Regions from separate parts of the Parabacteroides sp. AF14-59 genome, predicted to be linked through region 2. Evidence: riboswitches for the same ligand, from Rfam matches in the RefSeq annotation. Region 2 holds a riboswitch; each other region holds the start of a gene.
The links. Region 2 has a riboswitch for cobalamin ahead of DWW23_RS16190 (cysteine-rich CWC family protein). Riboswitches for the same ligand answer to the same signal wherever they lie in the genome.
Positions count from the first base shown of each region.

Region 1: another riboswitch for cobalamin. It lies ahead of DWW23_RS07365 (sirohydrochlorin cobaltochelatase); the one in region 2 lies ahead of DWW23_RS16190 (cysteine-rich CWC family protein).
Region 3: another riboswitch for cobalamin. It lies ahead of DWW23_RS22315 (porin family protein); the one in region 2 lies ahead of DWW23_RS16190 (cysteine-rich CWC family protein).
Region 4: another riboswitch for cobalamin. It lies ahead of DWW23_RS07285 (ABC transporter substrate-binding protein); the one in region 2 lies ahead of DWW23_RS16190 (cysteine-rich CWC family protein).

Region 1 is NZ_QUHH01000005.1:25,528-30,202, forward strand. Features, by position in the region: gene DWW23_RS07360 (PepSY domain-containing protein) at 1-1,215, opposite strand, end outside; gene DWW23_RS07365 (sirohydrochlorin cobaltochelatase) at 1,234-2,148, opposite strand; cobalamin riboswitch at 2,273-2,469, opposite strand; gene aspT (aspartate-alanine antiporter) at 2,610-4,307, shown strand; gene DWW23_RS07375 (bifunctional aspartate transaminase/aspartate 4-decarboxylase) at 4,488-4,675, shown strand, end outside.
Region 2 is NZ_QUHH01000015.1:36,906-41,580, reverse strand. Features, by position in the region: gene DWW23_RS16195 (anaerobic ribonucleoside triphosphate reductase) at 1-1,122, opposite strand, end outside; cobalamin riboswitch at 1,410-1,692, shown strand; gene DWW23_RS16190 (cysteine-rich CWC family protein) at 1,751-1,966, shown strand; gene accC (acetyl-CoA carboxylase biotin carboxylase subunit) at 1,968-3,482, shown strand; gene DWW23_RS16180 (biotin/lipoyl-containing protein) at 3,519-4,040, shown strand; gene DWW23_RS16175 (acyl-CoA carboxylase subunit beta) at 4,042-4,675, shown strand, end outside.
Region 3 is NZ_QUHH01000028.1:54,681-59,355, reverse strand. Features, by position in the region: gene DWW23_RS22325 (RagB/SusD family nutrient uptake outer membrane protein) at 1-34, shown strand, start outside; gene DWW23_RS22320 (right-handed parallel beta-helix repeat-containing protein) at 139-1,617, shown strand; cobalamin riboswitch at 1,665-1,932, shown strand; gene DWW23_RS22315 (porin family protein) at 2,198-2,791, shown strand; gene priA (primosomal protein N') at 2,861-4,675, shown strand, end outside.
Region 4 is NZ_QUHH01000005.1:5,286-9,960, reverse strand. Features, by position in the region: gene DWW23_RS07290 (iron ABC transporter permease) at 1-910, opposite strand, end outside; gene DWW23_RS07285 (ABC transporter substrate-binding protein) at 920-2,080, opposite strand; cobalamin riboswitch at 2,128-2,331, opposite strand; gene cobI (precorrin-2 C(20)-methyltransferase) at 2,400-3,098, shown strand; gene DWW23_RS07275 (hypothetical protein) at 3,187-3,639, opposite strand; gene DWW23_RS07270 (formate--tetrahydrofolate ligase) at 4,032-4,675, shown strand, end outside.

The sequences.
Region 1 (4,675 bases), on a different contig from region 2:
GATGATACGGTAGACCGGCAACTGCGTACGATCTTTCTTGCGTCCGTAATAATCCTGGTCGTATTCCGTAAGTAAATCTAATTTATAGGGGATGCTGTCTCCATACATTTTAACCGCCTCTTTTCGTACCATATCTTCGGTCAGGAGGAAAATCCGGATTGCTGTTGTATCGGTCGCATCGATATTGATTGTTTGCGAATCGGTGGTAAGCCTGTAGTAAGGATACTTTTGCCAGGTTGCCCATTCGATGCTTTTTACACTGTCGACCGCCTCCAGTACTTTCCGGTAATCCAGATGATAGGCAGAGGCGACAAAACGTCCTTCCGATCCGCCCCACGGGATGCGGCGTGACATATCCTGCTTTTCTTTCGGAGCTTTTTTCATCCAGTCGGGAATATCCATTAACGACATCATTCCGCTGAAAGCGAATGTAATGGTGAAAATACCGAAGATCAATCCACTGACATAATGCCATTTGAACCATCTTTTCCTGTAAGGGGAAAATAACTTCTTATGGCGGTTGCGCCAGGCCAGTTGTATGGAAAGGATCAATCCTGCCAGGCACATGATACAACCGATGCCGGAACTCCATTTCACGAAGTTGATCCAGGCAACCTGATTCTGGCGGAGCGATGTGAAGTAAACCCAGTGGGGAATGGCTCCGAGCCACGCCCATAAGCGCTGGTCTTTGTCGGTGAATTGCAGGACGCGCCCTGTTTTTGAAGAAATATAGAGTTCATGGCGGCCATCATCCGCAAATGTATATTTATAGATGGGGAACTCTTCGCGCAACCGTCCGAAAGGAATCCATTGATCCAGCTTATACATCGAATCCACACGCAGGATCGGAGATGAGCACCATTGTGCTGCAGTCCGCTTGATAGTTTCGTCATTTATTGCTTCGACTGGTTGCAGAGAGTCTGCATAGAGTGTTTCGGGCGTATTCTTTCCCCGGAAATGAACCACAGGCCGGTCAAAATACATTTCCATGGAGAGTGAACGGACCTGTGCTGAATCGGGAAGAACGGACAGAAGAGTTTCCATATCCGGCAAATTTCCGTCGATAACCTGTTGCCTTTCTAATTTATCCTGTTGTGATGCTCTGGGAAATGAATGATAGATCATTACTATACCTGAAAGAAACCACATCAGAAATAAGATACTCAGAAGTAATCCGAGTATCTTATGTGTAAGTTTTAGTATTTTTCTGAACATTTAGTTTTGTGCTTGAACTTAGTCCTTTTCAGCAGCGTATTGTTTTTTCTTTTCAGTGATATTGACCATTTTATGTTTGGCCGCAAACCTGGCATGATCGATGAATAGTTTCTGGATGTCCGGATTTTGTCCTAATCCCTGCATAAAGACAGACACCTGGTAACCTTTGCTTTCCAGTTCCTGCTTCATATCGCCTGCTATATCGTTGTTGGCATGGTCGCCTGCTACAAACATAAAAGGCATCAGCAGTACTTTCTTTACACCGCTGGCATCCAGTTTGGCTACCATATCGTCGAAAGAAGGATAGCCTTCTACGGTGGTTACATGGTAATCGGTATATCCTTTGGATTGCAGCATATAATCCATCATGGCATACTGTGCCGTGGCTGGTGTATACGTTCCGTGTCCGACAAGAACCGTCGCGCCTTCTTTGGCTCCGTTCTTTGCTACGGCTGCTATCACATCTTCAAAGTCATGCGGTGTATAAAGCAGCGGGTTGCCGATACGTACCTCTTTGAAATTCTTTTCCAGCGGTGCAATGTCTTTGCGAAGCGATTCCATTTCCACCCCTTCGATAATGTTTGTAGATTGGATGAGGATATGAGTATATCCGTCTGCTTTCAGTTTTTCCAGTGCTTCGACCGGATTCAGTTTTTCGATACCGCGGGCTTTCAGGCGGCGTGCCACGATGCGGGAAGTGTAGGCTTCGCGTACTTCCATGTCTTTGAAGGCTTCTTGCGCTTTCCGGTTGATCGCGTCGATGGTGAGAGCACGGGTGTCGTCATACGTGGTACCGAAATGTACCATTAATAAGGCGGCTTTGTCACCCGGTTGCATGGAGGCCAGCATGTCGGATGCCTTGAAGTTCTCGCCGTCATGTGCCCAGCACATAGGTGCGAGCATACAAGCAATAAGTAATAGTAAATGTTTCATATAATGTAAATTAAAAGGTAACGAACGAATACGACAAGCCACAATACCGGCTGTCGGTAAACATTTTCTTTTATCAAAAAGAGATTGTCCGTATGTTTTATCATTCTCCTGACCCCGGGGGAATACGATATAAATAAACCTTGGCAGGTTTCCTGACTTGCCCGGAAAGCGACCTTCCCATCCTTGTATCGGACAGTGGTGTAAGAATGCTTTCCTTATTATCGGGCTCCACAGTAGCGGGCACTGTTCCGGATTCAAACCGGATTCCCTTTTATACGATTAACGGAATGTTATCGTATCACCAAAGCGGGGACAAAGATAGAAAATTATTTAAAATAAGATGGATTTTATATTCTCTTAATTGAATCGGCCGGAACAACTTCCTTGTGGATACTGTTCCATTTACCACAATAAAACCGGACATATCGTATGTCTTAATATTAACGCCAAACAATTAATATATGGAGTGGTTTGCAGATTTACTCAAACATTATCCGGAACTGGCCATTTTTCTTACACTGGCATTGGGCTTCTGGATCGGTAAATTTAAAATAGGGAAGTTTTCTTTGGGGACAGTTACCAGTGTTCTACTGGTCGGAGTATTGATCGGACAATTGCATATAGAGATCGGTGCACCAATTAAATCGGTATTCTTTCTTTTGTTCCTGTTTGCTGTCGGCTACAGTGTAGGACCACAGTTCTTTCGGGGACTGAAGAAGGAAGGGCTTCCGCAGATGCTTTTTGCAGCATTGATGTGCCTGTTCTGTTTGTTCATTCCTTTCCTTCTTGCCAAACTGATGGGATATAATGCGGGCGAAGCTGCCGGGTTACTGGCCGGTTCACAGACTATTTCGGCCGTATTGGGAGTAGCGGAAGATACGATCAATCAGGGAAGCCTGAGCGATGCTGATAAAACGGCTATGATCAATGTGATGCCGGTGGCTTATGCCGTGTCGTATATTTTCGGTACGGCGGGTTCTGCCTGGATCATGAGTGACGTGGCTCCCCGTCTGCTGGGTGGACTGGCATCCGTGAAAAAGGCTTGTAAAGAACTGGAAGCCAGGATGGGAAATGATGACGAAAGTGAGCAGCCCGGATTTATGCCTGCAGCACGTCCTATCACTTTCCGGGCTTATAAGATAAGCAATGACTGGTTCGGTGCCGGAAAGACCGTACAGGAACTGGAGGATTATCTGGAAGAGCAGGGGCGCCGCTTGTTTGTGGAGCGTGTCCGTATCAATAATGTTATTTATGATGTGAAGCCGGACCTGATGCTCCAGAAAGGAAATGAAGTTGTCTTGAGCGGACGGCGTGAGTTTGTGATCGGTGAGGAAGACTGGATAGGGGATGAAGTGAATGATATCGATTTGCTGGATTTCCCCGCAGAGACATTACCTGTATTGATCTCCCGCAAGAAGTTTGCAGGCATGACGGTGGCACAACTCCGCAAGGAAAAGGTGATGCATGGTGTCAGTATCAAGAGTATCAAACGTGCCGGGATCAGTATTCCGGTATTGGCTGCGACCCGGATCGATCCGGGCGATATGCTCGAACTGGTCGGGACAAAGCTGGAAGTGAATGAGGCGGCTGCTACTTTGGGATACGCCGATCGACCTACGAACCAGACGGATATGATCTTTGTCGGGTTGGGTATCTTTATCGGTGGTATAATCGGTTCGCTGGCTATCCACTTCGGGGATATTCCTGTCAGCCTGAGTACGAGTGGCGGGGCGTTGATTGCCGGGTTGGTATTCGGATGGCTTCGCTCCAAACATCCGACATTCGGACGCATTCCGGAGCCTTCGCTTTGGGTGTTGAATAATGTCGGACTGAATATGTTCATTGCCGTGGTCGGGATTACGGCAGGTCCGAGTTTTGTGACCGGATTTAAGGAAGTAGGGGTGAGCCTGTTTGTTATCGGTGCTTTGGCAACGACTATCCCGTTGATTGCCGGTGTCCTTATGGGACGTTATCTCTTTAAATTCCATCCGGCCATCACTCTTGGCTGTACTTCCGGTGCACGAACGACAACTGCCGCCCTCGGTGCCGTGGAAGATGCGGTGGAGAGCCAGACACCGGCATTAGGTTATACTGTTACCTATGCGGTAGGTAATACTCTTTTAATTATCTGGGGAGTAGTAATCGTGTTGTTGATGTAGGGATAACGGGCCAGTGCCATTACTGTGGCAAGACTCTGCCATGCCTTTGGCACAACTCTGCCATTACTATGGCATAACTCTGCCACTAGAGTGGCACTGGCTTCGGCTTAGGAGAGAACATACTCTTTTCATAAGAGTAAATCTGGTAAAAACAAGCATTAATTATACATTATATATAATATGGAAGATAAAAAGAAAATCGTAGTTACCCGTGAATACGAAAAGAAGATGTCGGAGATCAGTCCATTCGAATTAAAAGATATCCTGATCGACCTGGCCGATGAAAGTGCACGTAAGAGCACACACATCATGTTGAATGCCGGACGCGGCAACCCAAACTGGATCGCCACCACACCCCGCGAAGCCTT
Region 2 (4,675 bases):
TGCCAGTTCGTACAAGTCATAGTTGCGGTCTTCCGGCAGATAGCTGACGCCACGTTTCTTTTTCCATATCTGGATCGGGAAGATAGCCGTTTCGCCGTTGCCGACACCACGATAAGTACTTTTCAATATCTCACGAATGATGCAACGCCCTTCGGCTGAAGTATCCGTACCGTAGTTGATAGAGCTGAACACCACCTGGTTGCCACCGCGTGAATGAATGGTGTTCATATTGTGAATGAAAGCTTCCATCGACTGATGGACACGGCTGACAGTTTTATTAATAGCATGCTGTATGATCCGTTTGTCACCGCTCAGGCCATCCAGCGGACGCGTTACATAGTCGTCCAGTTCTTTATTATACAGATGTGAGTAATCCACGCCGTTCAGGTCTTCCAGGTTCTTGATCTCTTCAATAAAGCTGTTACGTACGTAAGGAGCCAGATAGAAGTCGAAAGCGGGGATAGCCTGTCCGCCGTGCATTTCGTTCTGAGCTGTTTCCAGGGAGATGCAGCCCAGGATGCTGGCTGTCTCGATGCGTTTTGCCGGGCGTGATTCGCCATGTCCGGCAGAGAATCCATATTTAAGGATGCGGTCCAGCGGATGCTGAACGCATGTCAGGCTCTTGGTCGGGTAATAATCTTTATCATGAATGTGCAGGTAGTTGTTTGCAACGGCCTCTTTTACCTCTTCACTCAACAGGTAATCGTCGACGAACGGTTTGGTGGTTTCACTGGAGAATTTCATCATCATGCCTGCAGGAGTATCTGCATTCATATTGGCATTTTCGCGCGTGATATCGTTCGATTTGATGTTGATAATCTCCAGGAACATATCGCGTGTTTTAGCTTTACGGGCAACACTGCGCTGGTTACGGTAAGCGATATATTTCTGTGCAACGTCCTTACGGCTACTGTTCATTAGTTCCAGTTCGACTGCATCCTGTATCGCTTCGACTGTCATTTGCGGTTCTCCTTTGAATGAAATATGATCCGTAATCTGGCGGATCAGCTGCAAATCCTCCCCATTTTCTGTATGCAGCATGGCTTTTCGTATCGCTGTTACTATCTTCTCCTCATTAAATCCGACGATACGTCCATCCCGTTTGATAACTGTTTGTATCATGATAAAATTGATAATATATTTATGTTGTTTTTACTCCAACAAAGGTATACTTAAACTGTATATGGTGTTCTTTTTGGAAAACTTTTAACGAGTTAAATTATGTCAATCTACTGATTGTTAGATATGAAATAAAGAAAAGTGGAAAACTTTTAGATTTTCTGTGTTGAAAATGTTTTCCAAAAAGGATAGTTGAGTGTGAGCTCTCTTCTAACCATTGCATTATCAGCCTCTTATGTGTCCCAATAAAAAATATGCACAATTTGGAGTAAAATGTGTAATATTTTCTCTACATTTGCCGCCGAATCGGTTCTGTATTATCTGGTCGGGTGATACAGATTAAAAGGGAATCGGGTGTAAATCCCGGACAGTCCCGCTGCTGTGAAGCTCCGTTCAACATTCTGAAAACAACTAATGCCACTGACGATTCAGTTGACAGTGGAAAGTTGACAGTAGACAGTTTTTCTGTCCGTATTTATCTGTCAACTGTCACATGTCAACTATCAACTTTCCGTCGGGAAGGCTTCAGAATGGGAGTCAGTCAGAAGACCTGCCATTCATTAAAGGCTCATGTCCTCGTGGGTTAGGATACGGGTTCGAAAAGATTGTTTATTTCAAAAATTATCAGATTATGGAGAAAGATTGTCCGCGTTGTGGGGTCTCCTTTGTATGCCGGGTAGACGATATCTCTGCCTGTCATTGTGCACCTGTGAAATTGGATGAGCTCCAGCTTGCTTATGTAAAGATGCATTATCCGGGATGCTTATGCAATTCCTGTTTGAATGAGATAAAGAAATATTTCTATGCCTGCGAGGTGAATCCCCGCTATAAACATTTAAAGCATTGATATGATACGGAAAATATTGATCGCAAATCGTGGTGAGATCGCGGTGCGTGTGATGCGCTCCTGCCGGGAGATGGGAATACAGTCTGTGGCTGTATTTTCGGAAGCCGACCGGGCCGCCCGGCACGTGCTTTATGCCGATGAAGCTTGCCTGATAGGCCCTGCGGCCTCCAAAGGGAGTTATCTGGATATTGAAAAAATTATTCAGGCAGCCAAACTTCATAAGGCAGATGCTGTTCACCCCGGTTATGGCTTTCTTTCGGAGAATGCCGCTTTTGCCCGGAGATGTAAGGAAGAAGGGATCATTTTTATCGGCCCGGCTCCTGAAACGATGGAAGCGATGGGAGATAAGATCTCTGCCCGCAAACGTATGATCGAAGCCGGCGTACCGGTAGTTCCCGGAACACAGCAGCCGTTGCAGAGTGCGGAAGAAGCAGTTCGGGTTTGTAAGGAGATCGGTTTTCCTGTGATGCTGAAAGCATCGATGGGCGGCGGTGGAAAAGGGATGCGGCTTATTTATAAAGAGGAAGAGGTGGTGGAAGCCTATAATTCCGCCCGTTCGGAATCTCTTTCTTCTTTTGGAGACGATACTGTTTATCTGGAGAAGTTTGTGGAAGAGCCCCATCATATCGAATTTCAGATTCTGGGCGATAATCACGGGAACGTGATCCATCTCTGCGAACGTGAATGTTCGGTACAACGGCGTAACCAGAAGATCGTAGAAGAAAGCCCGTCACCGTTTATTACGGCTGAATTGCGGAAAGATATGGGAGAGAAAGCTGTTGCTGCGGCAAAGGCCGTTCATTATTCCGGTGCAGGTACCATCGAATTTCTGGTGGACAAACATCGGAATTTTTATTTCCTGGAAATGAATACCCGCCTACAGGTGGAGCATCCTATCACGGAAGAAGTATTGGGTGTCGACCTGGTAAAAGAACAGATCCGGGTGGCTAACGATGAGCCGCTCCATATCCGTCAGGAAGAGATAGCCCAGCGTGGCCATGCTATCGAATGCCGTATCTGTGCGGAAGATACCGAAGCCGGATTTATGCCGTCTCCCGGTGTGATCAGGCAACTGACGGAACCGAACGGTATCGGTGTCCGTGTGGACAGTTATGTGTACGAAGGATATGAGATACCGGTTTATTACGACCCGATGATCGGCAAACTGATCGTATGGGCGACCAACCGCCAGTATGCAATCGAACGTATGCGGCGTGTACTGCACGAATACAAGATCACCGGATTGAAAACCAATATCAGCTATCTGCGCCGGATCATGGATACGACTGATTTTGTACAGGGGAAATATGATACTTCTTTTATTGCGAAAAATGCGGAACAATTACAGCATCCGGTAAGTGAGAGTGGTACGGAAACCGAGAATGTGGCTATGATCGCTGCCTATATCGATTATCTGATCAACCTGGAGGAAAACAAGTCGGGGTTGGCGTCGGATAACCGTCCTATCAGCCGCTGGCGTGAGTTCGGTCTTCAGAAAGGCGTCTTGCGCATTTAATAATTGGTTCATTAGCATATTAGAAAATTATTCATTATGGAAATACATATAGGAAAAAGAGTGGCGGATGTATCGCTGGTCAGCAAGGAAGGGAATAAGGTGCAGTTGACGATAGACGGTGTCCCTTATGAAGTCGATATTATGATGGCCGAGAACGGTGCCTGCTCTATTTTGCACAACGGTAATTCGTATAATGCCGAACTGATCCGGGGAGAAGGAGGCAAAAGTTATACGGTGAATACACATTTCCTGTCTTATGCCGTCGATATTGTCGATACACAGATGAAATATCTGCGTATGCGTAAGAGCAGCGAAGAACGGCAGGATAACAAGATCGTTTCTCCTATGCCCGGAAAAGTCGTGAAGGTGTTGGTGGAGAAAGGCGACCGTCTGGAAGCCGGTGATATCGTCATCGTGATAGAGGCGATGAAAATGCAGAGTAATTATAAGGTAAGTTCAGCCTGTACGGTACGTGAGGTATTGGTCAAAGAAGGAGATTCGGTAGCAAGCAACCAGGTTCTTCTGTCGCTGGACGTAATAACAGATAAAGAAGAATAAAATGGGAAAGGAACAGTTGTATAAGACCTTTGAAGAACTGGATAAGACAGCTTCGCAGGGAGGTGGTATTACCCGTATCGAAAAGCAGCATGAATCCGGCCGGATGACAGCCCGCGAACGGATCGATATGTTGCTGGATAAAGGGACGTTCAACGAATTGGATAAATTTGTGGTTCACCGCTGTACGAATTTCGGCATGGATAAGAATAAAATCCCCGGCGACGGGATCGTATCCGGCTACGGTAAAGTAGACGGACGGCAAGTCTTTGTCTATGCCTACGACTTTACAGCCTACGGAGGTACGTTGAGCGCGACGAATGCCGCCAAGATAGTGAAAGTTCAGCAACTGGCACTGAAAAGCGGTTCACCGGTCATTGCCCTGAACGATTCGGGAGGAGCCCGTATCCAGGAAGGTGTGAACAGCCTGGCCGGATATGCTTCTATTTTTTATCAGAATACGATGGCCTCGGGTGTCGTTCCTCAGATCTCGGCTATTCTGGGACCTTGTGCCGGTGGGGCCTGTTATTCTCCGGCATTGACCGATTTTATCTTTATGGTAAAGGATAAAAGCCACATGTTCATTACCGGACCGGATGTAGTCAAGGCGGTCACTCATGAGGAAGTGGGGAAGGAAG
Region 3 (4,675 bases), on a different contig from region 2:
AAATACACTATTGAATCAAAATCCGGATTGGTAAAATGATAAGTTTAGGGATGTATTAAAGTCCTGTTATCAGGGTTCCTTAACATGGACTTTTTACATCCCCTTTTGAATATTGGTTAACAAATAAATTAATTAGAGATGAAAATATGCACTTTGCTTTTGGCTTTATTGCTATGTGCCTGTAGTCCTGTTTCGCGGACATTTTATATGGATAGTCTGACGGGTGATGATAGCAACACAGGAAATTCACCTTCAACCGCCTGGAAGAGTTTGAAAAAACTGAATGAACAGATGTTCGAACCGGGTGACCGTATCTTGTTCAAATCGGGTACGGAATACATAGGACAGTTTGAACCGAAAGGTAGTGGTAGTAAAGAAATGCCTGTCATTGTCAGTAGTTATGAAGAAGGCAAAAAGCCCGTTTTACATGGTAACGGGCTCAAGCAACACACAGTGTTGCTTGAAGGTCTCGAATATTGGGAGGTTAATAATCTGGAGATAACAAATAAAGGGGAAAAACCGGATCCGGGCAGAAACGGAGTGATTATTTACGCCTGGGATAAAGGAGATGTTCACCATATCCATTTAAAGAACCTGACTGTTCATGATGTGAACGGTAGTTGTATTAAGAATGAAGGAGCAGGAAACGGTATTTACTGGCATAACGGTGGAGAAGAAGTACCGACCCGTTTTGTCGATTTACTGATTGAGAACTGCCATATCTATCGTTGTCATCGAAATGGCATTACCGGAAATGGAAATTCAGGTCGTGATAAATGGTTCCCGAGTTTGAATGTCGTTATCCGGGGGAATCTGATCGAACAAGTTCCGGGGGATGGGATTGTCCCGATCGCTTGTGATGGTGCATTGGTCGAACATAATGTGGTGAGGGACAGTCCTGATCTGTTAAGGATTGAAGATGCCGCAGCCGGGATATGGCCGTGGAGTTGTGATAATACAATTATCCAGTTCAACGAAGTAAGCGGTCAGTTTGCCAAGTGGGATGCACAAGGATTCGATTCGGATTACAACTGTCGTAATACGCTTATCCAGTATAACTTCAGCCACGATAATGCCGGAGGTTTTGTGATGGTTTGTAATGAAGGTAACTCTTTGGGAGAGCCGTATAATATAGGTACAGAAAATACGATTATCCGCCACAATGTAAGTATTAATGACGGTTTGCGTCCGTATCCGACTCGTCCGGGTTGGTTCTCTCCGGTAATCCATATTTCCGGACCGGCTAAACAGACGGCTATTGAGGATAACGTAATCGTTATCATGAAAAAGCCTTCTCCCGATATAGATCGTTCAGTGCTCGTGATGGATAACTGGGGTGGTCCCTGGGCGGAGAATACGGTTTTCAAGCGGAATATCTTCTATATCATGAACGATGAACTGCAATATAAGTTTGTGACAGGTAATAGCATTAATACCAAATTTGAAGGTAACACTTATTATGGCAATTTTATCGACAGGCCTGAAGATTCTTCCGCTGTTGAAAAAGAATTAGATTTACTATCCAGCTTTCCATTCCATAAGGAGTTTCCCGAATATTTGCGGGAGAAAGTGTTGGATCGATTGAAACAAAGCACCGATCAGGCTAAAATAGAATAGTCTCTAACGAAAATAGGCATTCGTTGTGATAATCCGAAAAAACTCTCTATATTTGCGGCATGCATTGTTCCTGGCCTGTATTCGCAGGAAAGGATTAAAAGGGAATCGGGTGAAAATCCCGGACAGTCCCGCTGCTGTAAGCTTCATAACGGATAAGGCAACACTCATGCCACTGACGAAGGAGTTGACAGATAACAGTGGACAGTGGACAGTTTAACTGTCAATTGTCAACTATCAACTGTCAACTGACAAAAGTTGGGAAGGCGCCCGATCCGGAAGTAAGTCAGAAGACCTGCAAGGCATATTATTTCGACGGCTTCGAGGAAAGGCCGGAAGAGAACAAAAGGCAATTCTGCCTCTATATTCTTACTCCCGTTCATCCTGTCGTTGTCCTGGTGTATTTGTTTTTAATTATTTTGCCATAATAATTAGGAAAAGAGGCATGGATCGGTTTGCGGGATGAGCTCCGTGTCCGGTGCATGCTTTTCTTTTTAATGAATGAACAGTAAGGCTGGAATACTTGTTTATTATTGGAAAAGTATGTTTATTTGCAAACAGTAATTAATTAACAACAGGCAATATGAAAAAGGTTACAGGTTTAGTTTTGATTATTTTGATGGCATTCATAGCCGTACCGGCCAAGTCCCAGCTGAAGTTTGGGGTGAAAGGCGGTTTAAACATATCGTCCGTTCATCTGAATTCCGATATACTGAAAGCGGATAACGTGACAGGTTTCCAGATCGGTCCGATGATCGAAACAACGATTCCTCTGGTCGGAATAGGATTGGATGCAGCGATCCTTTATTCACAGAAAGGAGTAGATATGAAAGCGGAAGGATCGGCCTCTTCAACAAGTATGAAAACAGATTATCTCGATATACCGGTAAATCTGAAATGGAAATTCGGTATTCCTCTTGTCAAAGCCTATCTTTCTGCCGGTCCGTATGTCGGTTTCCGTGTAGGAGGGGATAAAATATGGGATGTTTTAGGAGATCAGATAAAAGCGAAAAACTTTAGTGCAGGCCTTAACTTCGGTGTAGGTGCGGAACTGATCAGTCATTTGCAGATCGGTGTAAATTACGGTTTGGGACTAACCGATAACTATAGTTCTGAGAAATTCGACCTGAATGCCAAGAACCGCGGATGGTCTATTACAGCTGCCATTTTGTTTTGATAACAGACATAAGATATGAAGGGCCGGGCTTTAACAGTCCGGCCTTTTTTGTTACTTTTGGCATCGTAAATGAAATATGCAGATGTCATACTACCCCTGCCGCTGGAAAATAGCTATACTTATAGCATTCCTGCGGACCTGGAGGCTGCCGTAACTCCCGGTTGCCGGGTCATTGTTCATTTCGGTAAGAAACGTTATTACACAGCGATTGTCATGGATGTGCATGAACGTAGGCCGAATACGGATTTTGAAACAAAAGAGATCTATGCCTTGCTGGATGCAAGTCCCGTGTTGCGCAGGCCGCAACTTCGTTTCTGGAAATGGATAGCCTCTTATTATTTGTGTAAACTGGGAGATGTTTATAAAGCAGCCTTACCTTCCGGGTTAAAACTGGAAAGTGAAACGGCTGTGACTTATAATGCTGATTTTGAGGCAGACGGTCCTTTGCGCCCCAATGAACAAGCAGTACTGGATGCCTTCAAAGGTGTACTCAAATTAACTGTATCGGAACTGGAGAAAAGAACCGGATTGCGTAATGTTGTACCGGTTGTGGCTTCTTTGATGGCTCGTGGAGCTGTTGAAGTCAGCGAAGAAATGAAACGAGGGTTTGTTCCGAAAATGCAGACATTTATCCGGTTGTCGCAGGAATATGCTACTGAGGAACGTTTACAGGAGGTTTTTGCCGATTTTAAGCGGGCAAAAAAACAGGAACTTTTGCTGGTTTGTTTTCTCGATTTAAGTCATGCTTTAAACCCTGCTCTGAGTAAGGAGGTTTCAAGAAAAGAATTGCTGGAGCACAGTGGCTGTTCATCTGCTATATTGGAAGGTTTGCTGAAACGAGGAGTCCTGGAGAGTTATGAGAAAGAAGTCGGACGTTTGCAAGTCCCGGTATGCCGGTTGCAGTCGCTTAGTTTGCTAAGTCCGGCACAGGAAAAAGCCTATAACGAGATACATGATACTTTTACTTCCAAAGAGGTTTGTTTGCTTCATGGAGTTACTTCGAGCGGAAAGACTGAAATCTATGTCCGTCTGATCGATGAGGTGTTGAAGATGGGCCGGCAAGTTTTGTATATGCTTCCGGAGATCGCTATAACGACCCAGATCACGGAGCGGTTGGCTAAGTTGTTCGGAGACAAGTTGCTGGTATATCATTCCAAATTTTCCGACAATGAACGTGTGGAGGTTTGGAATAAGCTGCTTCATGGGGGAGAACCGATGGTCGTACTGGGAGTACGTTCCTCTCTTTTTCTTCCGTTCAAGGACCTGGGGCTGATCATTGTGGATGAGGAACATGAGAATACCTATAAACAACAAGACCCGGCACCACGTTACCATGCCCGTAATGCTGCTATCGTATTGGCGGGGATGCACGGGGCAAAGACATTGTTGGGGTCTGCGACCCCTTCGATCGACTCTTATTTCAATGCAACGACCGGTAAATATGGATTGGTAGAACTGACTTCCCGTTTCGGTGATTGCCTGATGCCGGAGATCATAACTGCCGATATAAAAGAACTGAAGCGTAAAAAGATCATGAAAGATACGCTTTTCTCTCCTTTGCTGGTTGAAAAGGTAAATGCGGCGCTTGCTCGTGGCGAACAGGCTATCCTGTTCCAGAACCGGCGTGGGTTCGCTCCGATGATCGAATGTAAGAGTTGCGGCTGGGTCCCTCATTGTGTGAATTGTGATGTCAGCCTGACCTATCATAAATACCATAATCAACTGGTCTGCCATTATTGCGGATATACTATTCAGTTACCGCCGCATTGTCCGGAATGTCAGAGTGCTGAGTTAAAAATGATGGGATTCGGTACGGAAAAGGTGGAGGAGGAGATCGCTTCTTTATTTCCGGCGGCAAAAGTCGAGCGGCTGGATTTCGACACA
Region 4 (4,675 bases), on a different contig from region 2:
AAGCCAATGCCAGGGCGGCCCCCACAAATAAGACACCGGGCATCAGTATGCGATGATCGGATGTCTGGAAAATGGCACGGCAAAGATGAGGAACAGCAAGTCCCAGGAAGACGATCGGACCACAGTAAGCGGTCACGATAGCAGTCAATACACCGGCAGAGGTGATAACGAGCAGGCGTGCCCGTTTGATATTCAGTCCCAGGTTACGGGCATACCCGTCGCCAAGAAGCATCAGGTTCAATGTTTTTATCAATAGAAACGAAAGAGGGATCAGGATAGCCATAATCGCCACGAAAAGCATCATCTGATTACCGGAGACACGTGAGAAACTTCCCAGCCCCCAGATTACATAAGCACGGATATCTTCTTCCACACTAAAGAATTTCAATACACCGATCACGGCATTTGCCACATAGCCGATCATCACTCCGATAATCAATAGCGTCACATTCCCTTTTACCTTCTGCGAGACATAAACAATCAGTGCCATGACAGATAAGGAACCGACTATGGCCGCAATGGATAAGGCAATCTCTCCCATAAAACCCAGCTTACTCAACGCCACGCCTCCCAGGCTTCCGCTCAGCAAGACAACGAAGGCGACTCCCATACTTGCACCGGAACTGATACCCAACACAGAAGGTCCAGCCAATGGGTTACGGAATACGGTTTGCATCTGAAGTCCGCTGATCGCTAATCCGGCTCCGGCTACTAATGCCGTCAAGGCCTGCGGAAAGCGTGACTTCCAGATAATATTCTGCCAGGTGACCGGTTCATCTCCATTGCCGCAGATGATATTCCAAACCGAATGGAAAGGAATCGAAACAGAGCCCAACACCAAATTCAAAAACAGCAACACGACGATCGAGACAAGGATCAAAAGCATCAGGATAGTGTTAGAATACTTCATCGTCCCTATTTATTTAAGTAAATCATAATAGACAGGCGTGTGATCCGGCAGTAGATTCGGGTGGAAGATATGCAATAAATCGCCCAATACAACCTCCGGCTCGGTCGGCATGCTTTCGTAAAAAGGTTTCTCCCGCATATTACAGTAGATCACTCCTTTTTCTTTGAAAGCACGGAAGTCTGCATAACGGGGATCCTGATCTTTCAGTGATTCATAAGTATATGTTCCCGGATAGCTGTTTACGATACGCCAGTAATCGGCTTCATCCGCCTGGTTATAAACCGTCTCGAAGTCGAGCGTCACACCGCCGGAACGATCGTCGTCTTTCAAAAAGTAATCAGCGCCGGCATCTTTGAAAAGTTGTGCTAGGAAGCTCTTTCCTCCTACTGCATACCAGTTGCCACCATGTATTTCGCCACTGAACACGATAGGACGTTTCTGCACTTTACCTTCGGCAGTCAGTTCTTTCAATTCGTTGTAGCGGTTCTCTATAGCAGAGAATTTCTCATTGGCTTCCTGCTCTATCCCGAGTAACAGGCCGACAAACTTAATCCATTCAGCCTGGCCCAGCGGCGTCATTTCTTTATACCCCAGATGAGGAATCAGAGGGATACCGATATCTTTCATCGTCTCGTATCCGCCACGCTTAAAGGGAGAGATCAGGATCAGGTCGGGATTGATACTCATAATCACCTCATTATCGAAATTACCTTCGATCCCGATCTTCGCCGTCTTTCCATCCTTCAGCTGATTATTGATAGTCTTATTAAACAGATGGCGCGTACTCGTGATACCTACCACCTTATCCTCCGCTCCCAACTTAATGAAATTGGAGAGTTGCAGGGAGGTCATACAAATGGCACTACGCACAGGTGTTTCGATCACCGTATAATCGGCAGGAATACCTTCCGGCTTTGTCCCACGGGGAACCAACGCATACAGGAAATGCGTGCTTTCTTCATTCTGAGGGTCATGTATATCCATCAGGACATAACCGTCGGCATAGGTCAACTGAAAACCTTCGGCATATTTAGGTGTAATCTGAACCATCCTATCCGTCGTAATCGTTTGTTGCGACGATGCATTCTCTTTTTCCTGCTGATTTCCTTTCGATGCGCATGATGTAGCCATTAACGCTAACAGGCAGCCACCGACTAAATACTTATTCATATTCTATTTGTTTTTATCCGACACAAACCGTCCAAACCCACGAGGACAATCGTTATGCAAAAAATGGCAGGTCTTCTGACTTACTTCCATCCCGAATGCCTTCCCGATCGCAAAGACCAGTGGCAAAAGGTATTATCAGGATGTTTATAAAGCTTCACAGCAGCGTGGACTGTCCGGGATTCTCACCCGGTTCCCTTTTAATCTGTCTCCATGAACAGGAGTTTTACAGAACCGACTTCGAGCGCAAAAGTAATAAGAAGTTTGCAACTTTACACTATTTTCAGCACATTTGCATCCCAAATAAAAGAACAAGAATAAAATGACTTATCCGATCAGTTTTGTATCATTAGGCCCCGGCGAACCGGAACTTATCACGGTGAAAGGTCTCCGCCAACTCCAGAAAGCAGATATCATCTACTGTCCCGCCACCCGCAACAGGCAAGGCGAAAGCATCTCGCGAGCCGCCGATATCGTACGCGCCCTGGAGATAAGCGAAACAGCCATCCGGTGTTTCATGCTTCCGATGAGTAAAGACCGCACGGAGGCCTGGAAAGCCTACGATGCCCTGTACAACGAAGCTGAAAGTAATTATGCAGAAGGAAAACAGATCGTTATCGTAGCCGAAGGCGACGCCGGTTTTTATTCTTCCATACAATATATATACGACAAATTTACAGCTGCGGGAATCGCTGTTCAGCGCATTGCCGGAATACCGGCCTTCATTGCTGCCGGAGCGCTGGCAGGCTTACATATCGTTAAGCAGGAAGAACAGATCGTCGTCATCCCTGGTACGCCTTCTGCCGACGAATTGAGTGAAAAGATAAACGCGGGATATGTAATCGTTATCATGAAACTTTCACAATGCGTGGAAGCCGTACACGAATGTATCCGCAAGCATCCGCAAACACAATTCCATTATTTTGAAAACGTAGGGACAGAAAAAGAATATTATACATCCGATAAAAAGATCATAGCAGACAAGATATACCCCTATTTCTCACTGATGATCATACAATAATCCCCTTCATATTCCGGAGGCTGAACGCTTCCGGAAATGAAAGGGATATGTACGGATACTATCTGCTCCGATTATTGTTTTGCAAAAACTATGCAGATTCTACGATGCCACGCAGGCGGTTTACATGATAACGAAGTGACTGAACAGACTCCCAGTTCTGATGACCCGACTTGCATAACTCACGTGCACTTACCAATACACCTGAAATATGGCTGCTGATCTCTTCTATTTTCTTACTCGTCTCATTATAAAGAGATTCTACCTCTTCCGGCGAATAAATAGAAGCAGACTGTGCCAGCGATTCCAGTAATTCCATCTGATAGACTCCGGCCTTGGGGATCAAGTTGCGGACGGCATAGTGATGAAGATCCTGGATTTCCTTTTGCTTGGTCGTATCCCAACCGACACTACTCGTACTTACCGAAGGATTCATCTTTGAAAACATACGGATTCCCAGACAATCAACAATTGTTCTTATCCATGATCCTGTTTCTGCTTCTCTTGAGGCTACACCCGCCAAACTAAATCTCATTGTTACCATAATCAAATCTCCTTAATTACATAAACCGAAGTTTTTAATACTGTTATACACTTTCTTTTTATCACTATAAACTTGCTGTTAGTTTCATTTTGATATTGTGACAGCGCAAAATTAGGCAAATTATCATACATCACAACCCTTTATCCATATTTTAAAATACTTTAAGACAAAACCTATCCAAATGCATTGATATTGCCAACTGAAGATTACAAATAAATCGAAAAACGCCCACTTTACTTACCAAACAGTCATTCTCACCCTTCTTTTAGTAACTTTTATCAATATAACACCAATAACATGGAGTTATCCGGCTTTAAAACCTTTCATACTATCATTTTGTTATTTAATTAAAAATAATATACTTTTGTTGCCTCTTAAACTTACATAAGCACATGAAATCGGATATAGAAATTGCAAGAGAAGTCTCCCTTCGTAAAATAAAGGAAGTAGCCACAAGTTTGGGTATTCCGCGCGAAGAAGTACAAAACTATGGTCGGTATATCGCCAAAGTGCCCCTTCACCTGATCGATGAAGAGAAAATCAAAGAACATAACCTGATCCTGGTAACAGCTATTACGCCAACCAAAGCAGGTATCGGTAAAACAACCGTATCTATCGGCCTGGCTCTGGGACTGAACAAAATCGGTAAGAAAGCAGTAGCCGCTTTACGTGAACCCTCGCTGGGGCCATGTTTCGGTATGAAAGGTGGAGCAGCCGGAGGCGGATACGCGCAGGTATTGCCGATGGAAAATATCAACTTGCATTTCACAGGCGACTTCCACGCCGTTACATCCGCTCACAATATGATTACAGCCCTGCTGGACAATTATATCTACCAGACACGCCATTCCTGCGAAGGTTTGAAAGAAATCAAATGGAAACGTGTACTCGACGTGAACGACCGCAGCCTGCGTAATATCGTATCCGGCCTGGGTGGTTCGGCCAACGGTGTCCCGACCGAAACCGGATTCGACATCACACCGGCTTCCGAGATGATGGCTATCCTTTGCCTGGCAACCGACCTGGAAGACCTGAA